Azospira inquinata: one gene and its partner. The protein of the gene in region 1 interacts with the protein of each later gene in a pairwise test. Links are inferred from orthologs where the notes say so. Each region holds a gene or a part of one and is shown in the gene's direction. Other genes may lie near its edges.

The links. Proteins that work in one complex are often made in the same cells at the same time.
Region 2: the proteins of dnaE (region 1) and dnaQ interact in binary tests that used the Escherichia coli proteins (3 or more experiments, as listed by UniProt). The link is inferred for Azospira inquinata from one-to-one orthologs.

The regions. Positions count from the first base shown.
Region 1 is NZ_CP064782.1:1,100,338-1,108,641, reverse strand. What follows is about bases 2,508-6,479. They hold dnaE (DNA polymerase III subunit alpha), read left to right. Parts: upstream 2,508-2,841; coding sequence 2,842-6,279; downstream 6,280-6,479. Other genes in these bases: bamE (outer membrane protein assembly factor BamE domain-containing protein), read left to right, coding at 6,315-6,479; Azoinq_RS04980 (response regulator), read left to right, coding at 2,508-2,603. In the rest of the region: Azoinq_RS04995 (lysophospholipid acyltransferase family protein), read left to right, coding at 281-1,036; Azoinq_RS04990 (M48 family metallopeptidase), read left to right, coding at 1,002-1,811; gloA (lactoylglutathione lyase), read left to right, coding at 1,822-2,208; more of Azoinq_RS04980, read left to right, coding at 2,241-2,507; more of bamE, read left to right, coding at 6,480-6,599; Azoinq_RS04965 (WbuC family cupin fold metalloprotein), read left to right, coding at 6,766-7,242; Azoinq_RS04960 (TlpA disulfide reductase family protein), read right to left, coding at 7,291-7,818; Azoinq_RS04955 (transporter family protein), read right to left, coding at 7,808-8,304. UniProt on the Escherichia coli protein: DNA polymerase III is a complex, multichain enzyme responsible for most of the replicative synthesis in bacteria. This DNA polymerase also exhibits 3' to 5' exonuclease activity. The alpha chain is the DNA polymerase catalytic subunit.
Region 2 is NZ_CP064782.1:248,168-253,255, forward strand. Bases 2,167-5,088 are described here. They hold dnaQ (DNA polymerase III subunit epsilon), read left to right. Parts: upstream 2,167-3,221; coding sequence 3,222-3,956; downstream 3,957-5,088. Other genes in these bases: Azoinq_RS01110 (class I SAM-dependent methyltransferase), read left to right, coding at 2,167-2,725; rnhA (ribonuclease HI), read left to right, coding at 2,755-3,201; Azoinq_RS01125 (hypothetical protein), read right to left, coding at 4,172-4,447; mutS (DNA mismatch repair protein MutS), read left to right, coding at 4,870-5,088. In the rest of the region: Azoinq_RS01095 (diguanylate cyclase domain-containing protein), read left to right, coding at 1-546; Azoinq_RS01100 (response regulator transcription factor), read left to right, coding at 553-1,041; gloB (hydroxyacylglutathione hydrolase), read right to left, coding at 1,057-1,821; more of Azoinq_RS01110, read left to right, coding at 1,988-2,166. UniProt on the Escherichia coli protein: DNA polymerase III is a complex, multichain enzyme responsible for most of the replicative synthesis in bacteria. The epsilon subunit contain the editing function and is a proofreading 3'-5' exonuclease.

The DNA.
Region 1 (8,304 bases):
GGGACCTCCAGGCCGCTGCCGCCGTGGGGGCCAAGCCCTATCTGGTGCTTACCGGCAAGGGGGAAAAGACCCGGGAGGACGGGGATTTGCCCGAGGGCACGGAAGTGTTCCCCGATCTGGCCGCCCTGGTGGATCACCTGCTGGCCACGGCCCCGGATAAGGGGGAGAAGGCGGAAAAGCCCGAAAAGTCTGACAAAGCCGATAAGGCGGAGAAGGGCGATAAGGCAGACAAGCCTGAGAAAGCGGAAAAGCCTGAAAAGGCAGAAAAAACGGACAAACCATGATCTTTCTCCGCTCCCTGTTGTTTATGGTGGGTGTGGTACCCCTCACCATCGTTATTTCCCTGCTCCTCAACCTGGCCCGGCCCCTGCCGTTCCGGGTGCGCTATCGCATTGGCGTGGCCTGGCGCAAAGGCTTTCTCTGGCTGTCCCGCTACGTGCTGGGCATCCGGGTCAAGGTCAAGGGCCTGGAAAATGTCCCCAAGGAACCCTGCATCGTGCTGGCCAAGCACCAGTCCGCCTGGGAAACCGTGGGCTTGCAGGAATACTTTCCCCCCGTGGTCTTTGTGCTGAAGCGGGAGCTTTTGAGCGTGCCCTTTTTCGGCTGGGGCTTGGCCACCCTGAAAATGATCTCCATCAACCGCCGGGCTGGGCGGGATTCCCTCATGCAGGTGGTGGAACAGGGCCGGGAACGGCTTAAACAGGGCATCGGCGTCATTATTTTTCCGGAAGGTACCCGGGTGGCGGCGGGCAAAAAGGGCCGCTACAAAATCGGTGGCGCCCATCTGGCCATCCATGCGGGGGCTAAGGTGGTGCCCGTGGCCCACAACGCGGGGGAACTCTGGCCCCGTCAGGCTTTCCTCAAGCGCCCCGGCACCATTACGGTGAGCATCGGCCCGGTAATCGATCCCACCGGGATGACGGAAACCGCCCTGAATGCCCAGGTGGAAGCCTGGATCGAAGGGGAAATGGCCCAGATTTCCCGGGGGCACCGTAAATCCCATGGCCGCGCTGCGGAACCAGCCCAGGGGGCCTGAGACCTCCGTGGCCCGGGGCGGGGCGGCGGAAAGCAGCCGCAGCCTCCTGCTGGCGGGCCAGGCCGTGGCCTACGCCCTGCGCCGCAGCCGGCGCCGTTCCATCGGCCTTTCCATCGACCAGCGGGGCCTGCGGGTAGGGGCTCCCCTGAAAGCCTCCCTCACGGACGTGGAGGGGGTGATCCGCCAGCATCAAGCCTGGGTCCTGAACAAGCTTGCCGAGTGGCAGCAGCGGGCGGCGGCCGAGCCTCCCCCCCTGGTGCTGGCGGACGGGCTGAAACTGCCCGTGCTGGGCCAGGAAGCGGAACTCTGGCTGCAACCCGGGCGGCGGGGCGCCCATTGGATTCCCCGGGGCCAGGAGGGGGGCTGGCTGTTGCAGCTGGGCCATCCCCGGGAGCCCCGGGCCGGGGATTTGGCCCGGGTGCTGGAACGGGCCCTGCGCCAGCGGGCCCTGGACTATTTCACCCCCCGGCTGGCCGATTATTGCCAGCGCCTGGGGGTGGCTGTGCCTCCCCTGGCCCTGTCCGCCGCCCGTACTCGCTGGGGCAGTTGCAGCCAGCAAAGCGGCATCCGCCTCAACTGGCGCCTGCTACACTTTCCCCCAGCCCTGGGGGATTACGTGGTGGCCCACGAAGTGGCCCATTTACGGGAAATGAACCATTCCCCCCGGTTCTGGCAGGTGGTGGCTTCCCTTTATCCGGACCACCGTCAGGCCCGGGCCGAGCTGCGCCGCCTGGCCCCGGGCTTGCCCCGCTGGGCCGAACCAACCCTCCGTTGAAAGGAAAATCATGCGTCTCCTCCACACCATGCTGCGGGTCGGCAATCTGGACCGTTCTTTGGCTTTCTACACGGAAGTGCTGGGCATGACCCTGTTGCGCCGTCAGGATTACCCGGAAGGCCGCTTCACCCTGGCCTTTGTGGGCTACGGTCCGGAAGCGGAACAGGCGGTCATTGAATTGACCCATAACTGGGATACACCGGCCTACGACCTGGGCACGGGCTTCGGCCACGTGGCCCTGGGGGTGCCGGATGCGGCGGCGGCCTGTGCCCAAATCCGGGCCCGGGGCGGCAAGGTGGTGCGGGAAGCCGGGCCCATGAAACACGGCAGCACCATCATCGCCTTCGTGGAAGACCCGGATGGCTATAAAATCGAACTGATCCAAGAGCGGACCTGACAGGCGGAGCCCCGCCCCGGCCGGAGAACAGCATGAGCAAGCGTATTTTGGTGGTGGACGACAGCCGGGTGAGCCGGATGATGGTCAAGGCCCTGGTCCAGGACAAGCACGGGGACTGGGTGGTGGATGAGGCGGCCAACGGGGACGAGGCCCGGGCCAAGGTGAGCGAGGCGGCCTACGACCTGGTGACCCTGGATTTCAACATGCCCGGCATGGACGGCCTGACCCTGGCGGCCAAGCTCCGCCTGGCGGGCTGTATGGCGCCCCTGGCCCTGATGACCGCCAATGTGCAGGACGCCATTCGGGATAAATCCCAGGCCATGGGCGTCCATTTCATCAAAAAGCCCGTGACCCCCGCCACCGTGGCGGAAGTCATGGCCCTCATCGGCGGCTGAAAACCGGCCCGGAAGGGCCGTCTTTTGGACCTGTAGATTTCCTTCCGGTGGAGAGGGCCGCATGACGGTCTTCTCCCGGCAGCCTCCCCTGGCCTTAAAGCCCCAGGCCCCGATGCCGGGGCCGATTGTTTTCTTCCAGTAACCACGCCCCTTTCCGGGGCGTTTTTGTCTTCTCCTGTGCCTCCCTTGCCCCGCCGCCGCCCATGCGCCGGGGGGGCGGCCGGGGTAAAATCCGCCCATGACCGATCCCCGCTTTATCCACCTCCGTCTCCACAGCGAGTTTTCCATCACCGAAGGCATCGTCCGTCTGGACGCGGCCATCGAGCGGGCGGAAACGGACGGCATGCCGGCCTTCGCCCTCACCGATCTGGCCGCCGGTTTCGGCCTGGTGAAGTTCTACCGGGCGGCCCGGCCCCACGGCATTAAGCCTATTTTCGGCAGCGACCTGTGGCTGGCCAACGAGGCGGACCCCACCAATCCCTATCGGCTGCTCTTGCTGGTGGGGGACCAGGATGGTTACCTGCGCCTCTGCGAGCTGCTCTCCAAGGCCTATCTGGTGCCGGACCGGCCGGAGCGGGCGGAAATCCGCCGGGCCTGGCTGGACGAGCTGGGCTGCGGCGGCCTCATCGCCCTGTCCGGCGCCGACCACGGGGACATCGGGGAAGCCCTGCGCAACGGCAAGCCCGCCTTGGCGGCGGAGCGGGCCCGGGAATGGGCCCGGCGTTTCCCCGACAGTTTCTACCTGGAGGTGCAGCGCTACGGCCAGCCCCAGCAGGAAGCCATGGTGCGGGATACGGTGGCCCTGGCGGCGGAGCTGGACCTGCCCCTGGTGGCCACCCACCCTATCCAGTTCATGGATCGGGAAGACTTCAAGGCCCACGAGGCCCGGGTCTGTATTGCCCAGGGCTATGTGCTGGGGGATCGGCGCCGGCCCCGGAATTTCACCGAGGAACAGTATTTCAAGACCCAGGGGGAAATGGCGGAACTCTTCGCCGACCTGCCCGAGGCCCTGGAAAACACGGTGGAAATCGCCAAGCGCTGCAATGTGAATCTGGTGCTGGGCAAAAACTTCCTGCCCCAGTTCCCCACGCCGGATGGGGTGAGCCTGGACGATTACCTGGCCAAGACCGCCCGGGACGGCCTGGAAGTGCGCCTGGCCCAGCTTTACCCGGACCCGGAGGAGCGCCTGGCCCGGCGCCCCGAGTACGATGCCCGCCTGGAACGGGAAATCAACACGGTGATCCAGATGGGGTTCCCGGGCTACTTCCTCATCGTGGCGGACTTTATTAACTGGGGCAAAAACAATGGGGTGCCCGTGGGCCCGGGCCGGGGCTCCGGGGCCGGCTCCCTGGTGGCCTACAGCATCGGCATTACGGACCTGGACCCCCTGCGCTACGCCCTGTTGTTCGAACGCTTCCTGAACCCGGAACGGGTGTCCATGCCTGACTTTGACGTGGACTTCTGCCAGGACAACCGGGGCCGGGTGATCGACTACGTGCGCCACCGTTACGGCCTGGACGCCGTGTCCCAGATCGCCACCTTCGGCACCATGTCCTCCAAGGCGGTGATCCGGGACGTGGGCCGGGTGCTGGACCTGCCCTACAGCCTCTGCGACTCCCTCTCCAAGCTCATTCCGGTGGAGCAGAACAAGCCCCTGTCCCTCACCAAGGCCATTGAAGCCGAGCCCCAGCTCAAGGAAAAAATCGACTCGGAAGAGGAAATCAAAGAACTCTTCGAGCTGGCCATGAAGCTGGAGGACACCACCCGGAACATCGGCATGCACGCCGGGGGCGTGGTGATCGCCCCGGGCAAGCTCACCGAATACAGCCCCCTCTACTGCCAGCTGGGTTCAGATTCCGTGGTAACCCAGTACGACAAGGACGACGTGGAAAAAGTCGGCCTGGTGAAGTTCGACTTTCTCGGGCTGCGCAACCTGACCATCATCAAGCTGGCGGTGGATTACGTGGAGCGGCTCACCGGGAGCTGCCCCGATCTGCTGGCTCTGGGCTACGAGGACCAGGCGGCCTACCAGATTCTCAAGGATGCCAACACCACCGCCATCTTCCAGGTGGAATCGGAGGGCATGAAAAAGCTGCTGAAAAAGCTGCAGCCGGACCGCTTCGAAGACATCATCGCTGTGCTGGCCCTCTACCGGCCGGGCCCCTTGGGTTCCGGGATGGTGGATGACTTTATTCTGCGGAAAAAGGGCCAGCAGAAAATCGACTATTTCCACGAAGACTTGAAAGCCGCCCTGGAGCCCACCTACGGGGTGATCGTGTACCAGGAACAGGTGATGCAGATCGCCCAGATCATCGGCGGCTACACCCTGGGGGGCGCCGACTTGCTGCGCCGGGCCATGGGGAAGAAAAAAGTCGAGGAAATGGCCAAGCACCGGGACATCATGCGGGAGGGCGCACGCAAGAAAGGCTACGATGAAAATCTGGCCATGCAGCTCTTCGACTTGATGGAGAAGTTTGCCGAATACGGCTTCAACAAGTCCCACACCGCCGCCTATGCGGTGGTCACCTACCAGACCGCCTGGCTCAAGGCCCACCATTGCGCCGCCTTCATGGCCGCCACCATGTCCGTGGACATGGACAACACGGATTCGGTGAAAATTTTCGTGGAGGACACCCTGAAAAACGGGGTGACCATCCTGGGGCCGGACGTGAATGCCTCGGATTACCGCTTTGTCCCGGTGGATCCCAAGACCATCCGCTATGGCCTGGGCGGGGTCAAAGGCACGGGCCAGCAGGCGGTGGAATGCATTCTGGCCGCCCGGGAAGCGGACGGCCCCTTCAAGGACCTGTTCGATTTCTGCCGCCGGGTGGATAAGCGCATGGTGAACCGGCGCACGGTGGAAGCCCTGATCCGGGCCGGTTCCTTCGATTCCCTGGACCCGGACCGGCACAAGATGCTGGCCTCCGTGGGCATCGCCCTGGAAGCGGCAGAACAGGTCCAGCGGGACGCCCTCCAGGCGGGTCTCTTTGATGCCGGTCCCGCCTCCGTGGAAACGGCGGTGGATTTCGTCAGCGTGCCCCCCTGGGATGAGCGGGAACGGCTCATGCAGGAAAAGCAGGCCCTGGGCTTTTTCTTCTCCGGCCACCCCTTTGACGCGGTGAAGGGAGAAGTGTCCCGCTTCGTGCGCCGCAACCTGTCCCAGCTGGAACCCCAGAAGGATTTTCAGCTCCTGGCCGGGCTGGTCACCGGGGTGCGCACCAAAATTACCCAGCGGGGCAAAATGGCCTTCATCCAGCTGGACGACGGCAGCGATATGAAGGAAGTGTCCGTCTTCAGCGAAACCTTCGACGCCAACCGGCAGCGCCTCAAGGAAGACGAGGTGCTGGTGGTGGAAGGCAAGGTGCAGAAGGACGACTTTTCCGGCGGCCTGCGCATTGTGGCGGAAAACATTTACACCCTGGCCGAAGCCCGGGGCCGTTTCGCCCGCCAGCTGCGCCTGGCCATGAACGGCAACGGGGATGCCCGCAAACTGCAAAACCTGATCGCCCCCTATGTGAGCCCGGAAGGCTGCCCCATCCGCATTGCCTACACCAACCCGGTGGCGTCCTGCGAACTGCTCCTGGGGGAAAAGGCCCGGGTGCGCCCCGACGAGGAATTGCTCAAAAGCCTGCGGGACTGGCTGACGCCAGAAGCCGTGGATTTGCAATATCAATAGGGGGCGCGCCCCGGCCCCCGCCAAGGAATCTACCCATGTTCCCCTCCCACCCCATTGCCGCCGCCCCCCTGGGGGCCGGTGCCCTGGCCCTGCTTCTGGGCCTGGGCGGCTGCCATGTCCATGTGACCCAGGACAATTACGCCCGCTTGAAAGTGGGCCAGACCTACGATCAGGTGGTGGCGGTGCTGGGCAGCCCGGACCGCTGCGATGACTCCCTGGTGGAACAGCATTGTTCCTGGGGCAGTGTGGAAAGGCGCATCACCATTGTTTTCCTGGACGGCAAGGCGGTGCAGCTCAACGCCCAGGGCTTGCATAAGTAATCCGGGGCGCCGGGGGCGGTCTCCCACCGGGGCCGGGCCGCGGGCCCCCGTCTTGCCTTAATCCCGCTCCGGTGTTGGTTTCCCGCCCCTGCCATGCTTCTGGGCCTGGGGTGTTTGTTTCCCCTGGTGGCCCCACCGGCTCTCCCTTCGTTCCTTTGGAATCCCCATGACCGCTCCCACCCTCATCGACCAGGCCAGCCTGGATGAACTCAGCGCCCAGGCCCGGCAACTGCCCCGCCTGCGCCGCAATCGCAACTTCCATCCCACGGATGACTTCCCTGCCCACCGCCTGCTCAACGGGGTGGAACCGGGCTCCTACATCCGCCCCCACCGGCACCTGGACCCGGCCAAGGACGAAACCCTGGTGGTGCTGCGGGGCCGTTTCGGGCTGGTGTTGTTCGATGAGGGGGGGCGGGTGCTGGACCGGGTGGTGCTGGCGGCGGGCGGGCCCGCCCTGGGCATGGATATTCCCCATGGCTGCTTCCACGCCATCCTCTCTTTGGCCCCGGGCTCGGTGTTTTTTGAAGCCAAGGCCGGGCCCTTTCTGCCCCTGACGGAGGCGGAAAAGGCCCCCTGGGCGCCCCCGGAGGGGGCCCCGGAAGCGGCGGCCTATCTGGCCTCCCTGGAAGCCCTGTTCGCCTGAATCTCCGTAGGAAGTGGGGCGAAGGAGCCTGCTTCCTGCGCTCCGAGCTTAAGGGGCCTCGGCGGCCGTCAGTAGCGGCGTGATCTGGCTTTCCAGGCTAGCTTCCGTCCATTCCGCCGGGCCGGACCAGCCGTTGTGCCGCAGGATGCCCTGGCGATCCACCACAAAGCTCACCGGAATGCGCCAGATACGCCCCCAGCCCGGGTAATGCATGTCCCGGGCCATGGCGCCAGCAAAGCCGTAAGAGGCCAGGGTCTGGCGCACCTGGGCCCTGGCCCCCGGGTCGTCCAGGCTGATGGCCAGAATGACCAGGCCCTGATCCCGGTGGCGGCGATAGTAGGCGTCCAGAATCGGCATTTCCCGGCGGCAGGGCTCACACCAGGTGGCCCAAAAATGGATCAGCACCACCGGGGCACGGGCCGTTCCCGGTGCTGCCGGGTGCAGGGCGAGGGGCTGGCCGTCTAGCAGGGTGCCGGATAGGTCCGGGGCCGGGCTGCCTACCTCCAGGGCCCGGGCGCTCAGACTCAAGCCCAGGAGCAGTAGCCCCAGAATCAGGCTCAGGAGCCTAGAAGGCATAGCGTACGCCCAGGGAGGCGGTGGTCTTGGGGGTCAGCTGATAGCCGTTCACGTCTTGGAACAGGGGCACCTGGACAAAGCCATAGACCGAGGTCTGGGCATTGATCTTGTAGGTCACCCCCGGGCTCAGGTACACCAGGCGTCCGCCGCTATTGTCCTGGTCTGCCTGGGCCCCCTGATCCTTGCCCGCCACCCGGGCGTTGATCTGCACCTGGGGCACCCAGTTGCCCCCGTTCATGTAGCGCACCCCCAGATTGAAATTGAGGGATTTACCCGGCCGATACTGGTCCTTGCTATCCAGCGGCGTTTGGGCCAGGGCCTGGGCGAAATAATCCCAGTTCTGGGAAAGGGCATCGAAAAAGTAGGCCCCCAGGAGCAGGTCCGTGGTGCCGCTGCCCGGTTGCAGGCCCCGGTCCAGGGGGGCGCTGCTGTCAAAGGTCTGGGTGTGGCTGCCGGTGGGCAGTTTCAGTCCGAACTGGAGGCCCA
Region 2 (5,088 bases), 850 kb from region 1 along the record:
GAATTGAAGCGCCTCTCCGCTGTGGACGGCCTCACCGGCATCGCCAACCGGCGCCAGTTCGACGAGGCCCTGGCCCGGGAATGGCGCCGCTCCATCCGCCAGGGCACGGAGCTGGCGGTGATCATGTGCGACGTGGATTTTTTCAAGGCCTACAACGATTCCTACGGCCACCTGGCCGGGGACGAATGTCTCAAGCGGGTGGCCTCCTCCATGGCCAAGGCCATGGAGCGGGGCGGGGACCTGCTGGCCCGCTACGGGGGCGAAGAATTCAGCATCATCCTGCCCGACACCAAGCTGGGGGGCGCCGCCTTCGTGGCGGAACGGATGCGCTACAGCGTTTCCCAGATGAAGCTGCCCCACCCCACCTCCCAGCACGGGGTGGTGACCATTAGCTGCGGCGTTTCCTCCACCGTAGCCACCGCCGGTTTCCGCCCGGAAACCCTGCTCCAGGCCTCTGATCAGGCCCTTTACCAGGCCAAGCAAAACGGCCGCAACCAGGTCACCCGTCTCTCCATGGCTGAAGCCCTGGCCCTGCAAAACGCCTGATTTCCCATGAGCTACCATCCCAAGGTTCTCATCGTTGATGACAACGATGTGATGCGTACCCTGCTCCGCGCCCTGCTGCGGGACGAGGCCTATCAGGTGGTGGGAGAAGCCCGCAACGGCCTGCAAGCCCTGGAACAGATCGCCAGCCTCCAGCCCGATCTGGTCTGTCTGGATGTGATCATGCCGGACCTGGACGGTCTGGAAACCCTGCGCACCATCCGCCGGGACTACCCCCGAGTGGTGGTGGTCATGGTGACCGGCATGGCCAGCGTGGAAAACGTCCAGGAAGCCCTGAAACTGGGGGCTGCCGGCTTTGTCATCAAACCCTTCAACGCGGCCAAGGTGTTGGAAAACCTGGCCCGGGCCTGGGCCAATCGCAGCCACTTCATCCCGGCGGAAGAACCGGGCACGCCGGCCGCCCCGGAAGGGCAGGACGCTCCCGCGCCAGACCCCACCGCCCCCAGCCCCAGCCCGGCCCCGGACGGGGCTGCCTGATTTCCCTCCAGCCCCTCAGAATTCGTTACGCCAGCTCCGGAGCGCGGTAAAAACGCTCACCGGGTCCGTCCCCGTGGCGCCCCGGGCTCGGGCGGCCGCCATAACCGCCCCTTCGCCGCAGCGAAGAAAGGGATTGGTGGCCAGCTCCAGGGCCAGGGTACTGGGCACCGTAGATTCTCCCCGCTCCCTCTGGGCCTGAACCGCCGCCTGCCGGTCCCGGATGGCCGGATTGTCCGGCTCCACCGCCCGGGCAAAAAGCAGATTACGGGCGGTGTATTCGTGGGCGCAGTAAATCCGGGTCTCCGGCGGCAGAGCGGCAATGCGCCCCAGGGAATCGGCCATCTGGGCCGGCGTACCCTCAAACAGGCGGCCGCAACCGGCACCGAACAGGGTGTCGCCGCAAAACAGGGCGGGGCCCCCCGCGCCTTCCAGGACATAGGCCAGATGGCCCCGGGTATGGCCGGACACGGCCCAGACCTGGAAATCCGCCCCCAAGAGGGTAAGACGTTCCTGGCCCCCTAAAGGATGATCCACCGTCGTGATAGACTCGGCCTCCGGCCCGAAAACAGGGCAGGGAAAACGGCTCACCAGGGCCGCCACACCGCCCACATGGTCGCCGTGGTGGTGGGTGAGCAGAATCCCCTCCAGGGTCAGCTTGCGGGCTTCCAGGGCGGCCAGGACCGGTCCCTCTTCCCCCGGGTCCACCACCACCGCCCGATCGCCCCGAACCAGGAGCCAGATATAGTTGTCCTCAAAGGCGGGAAGGGGAAAAATTGCGATTTCCCCGACCCGCAGGCCGGCTGGCATCGCAGGGATGGGGGATGGGGACGGCAGGGGATCGGTCATGGCAACTCCGTAAGGCAGGGGCCCCGGCGGCCCCAACCGGGCCCAGGGGACGGGGCGTCCATTTTAGGTATTTTTTAGCAGAGGGGCGAAAGCTTTAGGCATGTCTATTCCCGGATTCCAACACTGGCAGCATACCCCCCAGGGCCGCTACGTCCTGAGCTGGGAACAGGAGCGGGTGGATAGCCTGGTGGCCGATGTTTTCGGCTTCCACGCCCTCCAGCTGGGCTTGCCGGACGTGGATTTTCTCCGGGAAAACCGCATTCCCCTGCGCTGCAAGGCGGATGACGAAGGGGCGGTGCAGACCCTCTGTGACCTGCACCAGCTGCCCTTCGCCAATGCCAGCGTGGATCTGGTGATCCTGCCCCACGCCCTGGAATTCTGGGACGATCCCCACCAGATCCTGCGGGAGGTGGAGCGCATCCTTATTCCCGAGGGCCAGGTCATCATCACCGGCTTCAATCCCCTGTCTCTGTGGGGCCTGCGCCGCTGGCTGCCCCGTCCCACCAATCCAGAGGCCGCCTTCCCCTGGGAAGGCCACTATCTTTCCGTGCTGCGCCTCAAGGACTGGCTGGCCCTCCTGGGCTTTGAAGTGGACCGGGGCAACTTCGGCTGCTATGCCCCCCCTTTCACCCAGGACAAATGGTTCCACCGCTGCCGTTTTATGGAACTGGCGGGGGACCGGTGGTGGGGCTTTGCCGGTGGGGTTTATCTGCTCCGGGCCGTCAAGCGGGTGCCGGGGATGCGCCTCATCCTGCCGGCCTGGCGCAACGCCCGGAAACGGGCCAAAGCCAAGGCCCTGGCCCCCATCGCCCAGAATTCCACCCATAAAAACATCTGACTGACACCACAAGACCTACCACACACGCTATGGAACAAACTTTGGTTGAGATTTACGCCGACGGCGCCTGCCGCGGCAATCCGGGCCCGGGGGGCTGGGGCTCCCTGCTGCTGGCCCAGGGCAAGGAAAAAGAACTGTGGGGCGGCGAGGCCAACACCACCAACAACCGGATGGAACTCACCGCCGTGATCCGGGCCCTGGAGGCCCTCAAGCGGCCCACCGCCCTGCGCATCTACACCGACTCCAAGTACGTGCAACAGGGCATCAGCGCCTGGATTCACAACTGGAAGCGCAACGGCTGGCGCACCGCGGACAAAAAGCCGGTGAAAAACGCCGAGCTGTGGCAGGAACTGGATACCCTAGCCCGGCAACACCAGATCGAATGGGTCTGGGTCAAGGGTCACGCCGGCAACCCGGGCAATGAACGGGTGGACGCCCTGGCCAACCGGGGCATTGACGAATTGGGCCGGGCCTAGGCCCCTTCAGGACAGTACCTATGCGGCAGATATTTCTCGATACGGAAACCACCGGTCTGGAACACCGGCAGGGGCACCGGCTGATTGAAGTGGCCGGGGTGGAAATGATCGACCGGCACCTCACCAACCACCACTTTCACAAATACGTGAATCCCCAGCGGGAGGTGGATGAAGGGGCCCTGGCGGTGCACGGCATCGGCAACGACTTTCTCGCGGACAAGCCCCTCTTCCAGGCCATTGCGGAGGATTTCCTGGAATACATCCGGGACGCGGAACTGGTCATCCACAACGCCCCCTTTGACGTGGGCTTTCTCAACATGGAGCTGGGGCGGATCAATCTGCCCCCCGTGGAAAGCGTCTGCGCCGGGGTGGTGGATACCCTGAAAATGGCCAAGGAGCTCCATCCGGGCAAGAAAAACAACCTGGATGCCCTGTGTGACCGCTATCAGGTGGATAACACCCACCGGACCCTGCACGGGGCCTTGCTGGATGCGGAAATTCTGGCGGAAGTCTATATCGCCATGACCCGGGGCCAGGAAAGCCTGATCATGGATCTGGCCCCCGCTGCCGATCCCCAGGCCGCGGAGCAGGAAGCCCCCATCACCGTCCGCCCCAATAAGCCCCTGCGCATCATCCGGGCTACCCCGGAAGAAATCACCGCCCACGAAGACACCCTGAACAAAATCCGCAAGGAGAGCCGGGGAAGCTGCGTGTGGACGGGGGAAAAGAGCGAATTTCCGCCCCCCAAACACTAGGGGAAGCACAGGGGGAAAGGGCCTCGGGGAAATTCGGCGGTTATCTACCTGAAACGGGCCCCGGGAAATCTGGCGTCCATCCACCGGGACAAAAAAGCGGGAATGGGGCCGGGAGTTTCCCGCTTTTTCAACATCATCCCTTGGCCCGCCCGGGGCGCCACATCCTTCTCTATGCGCCGGAGGCCATCCCCGGCAAGGCTCGCCCCAGGCCTGCCCTAGAACAGGCTGGCCACCACGTCCCGATCCCGTTCCGCCAGGCTTTCCAGGCCGTGCAGGGCTTCCTTGGAAGCCCCCAGGGACTGGGCATGGGCAATGAACGTCTCCAGAGCCTTAGCCAGGGGATAGTCGCAGAAACTCCAATCCCGGTTAAATTCCACCACCGTCATACGCTGCACGGCAAGCTTGCCCCCCCGCATGGGCACCAGGGCCACCTTGTGCCCGTCGTGGCGAATGACAACAGCCATGGTGCGATTGCGATTGGTGACGATCAAGGCACTTCCCTTTCCAGGACATCAAGACTTACAGGAAATCCGCCGCCTTTCAGCGGGGATGAGGCGCGCATTGTCGCTCAAGGCGTAAAAATGCAAAAGCCGCCCCCCAAAGCCCCACCCGGGTGGGGCCGCCATTCCCGGCGCTAGCTTGGTTCTTGCCGCACCGCGCCCAACCCCGCCCCCGAACCCAAACCCGCTGTCTGCCCCCTTCTCCCCTTTTTTCCTCTCATTCCGAACCACTCCCATTCCCTACCGTCGCCCCGTTGCCAGCCCCAACCCGGGACCGGGCCGAAGATCGCCTGAAAATTCCCCTCCCCCTGAGCCATCCCGCTCCACCCCGGCCTTTTTTCCCCGCTTTTTAGGGCAAACCCAGCCTCGCCGTCTAAAATAGCGCCCTGAATCACTTTTCCCTTCCCTCCAGCATGGCAAAAGCAGAAAACGACAAGGCCGCCCGGGGTCACACCCCGGTGATGCAGCAGTACCTGAAATTCAAAGCCCAACACCCGGACACCCTGCTCTTTTATCGCATGGGGGATTTCTACGAGCTGTTTTTCGAGGATGCGGAAAAGGCGGCCCGCCTGCTGGACATTACCCTCACCACCCGGGGCCAGTCCGCCGGTCAGCCCATCAAAATGGCCGGA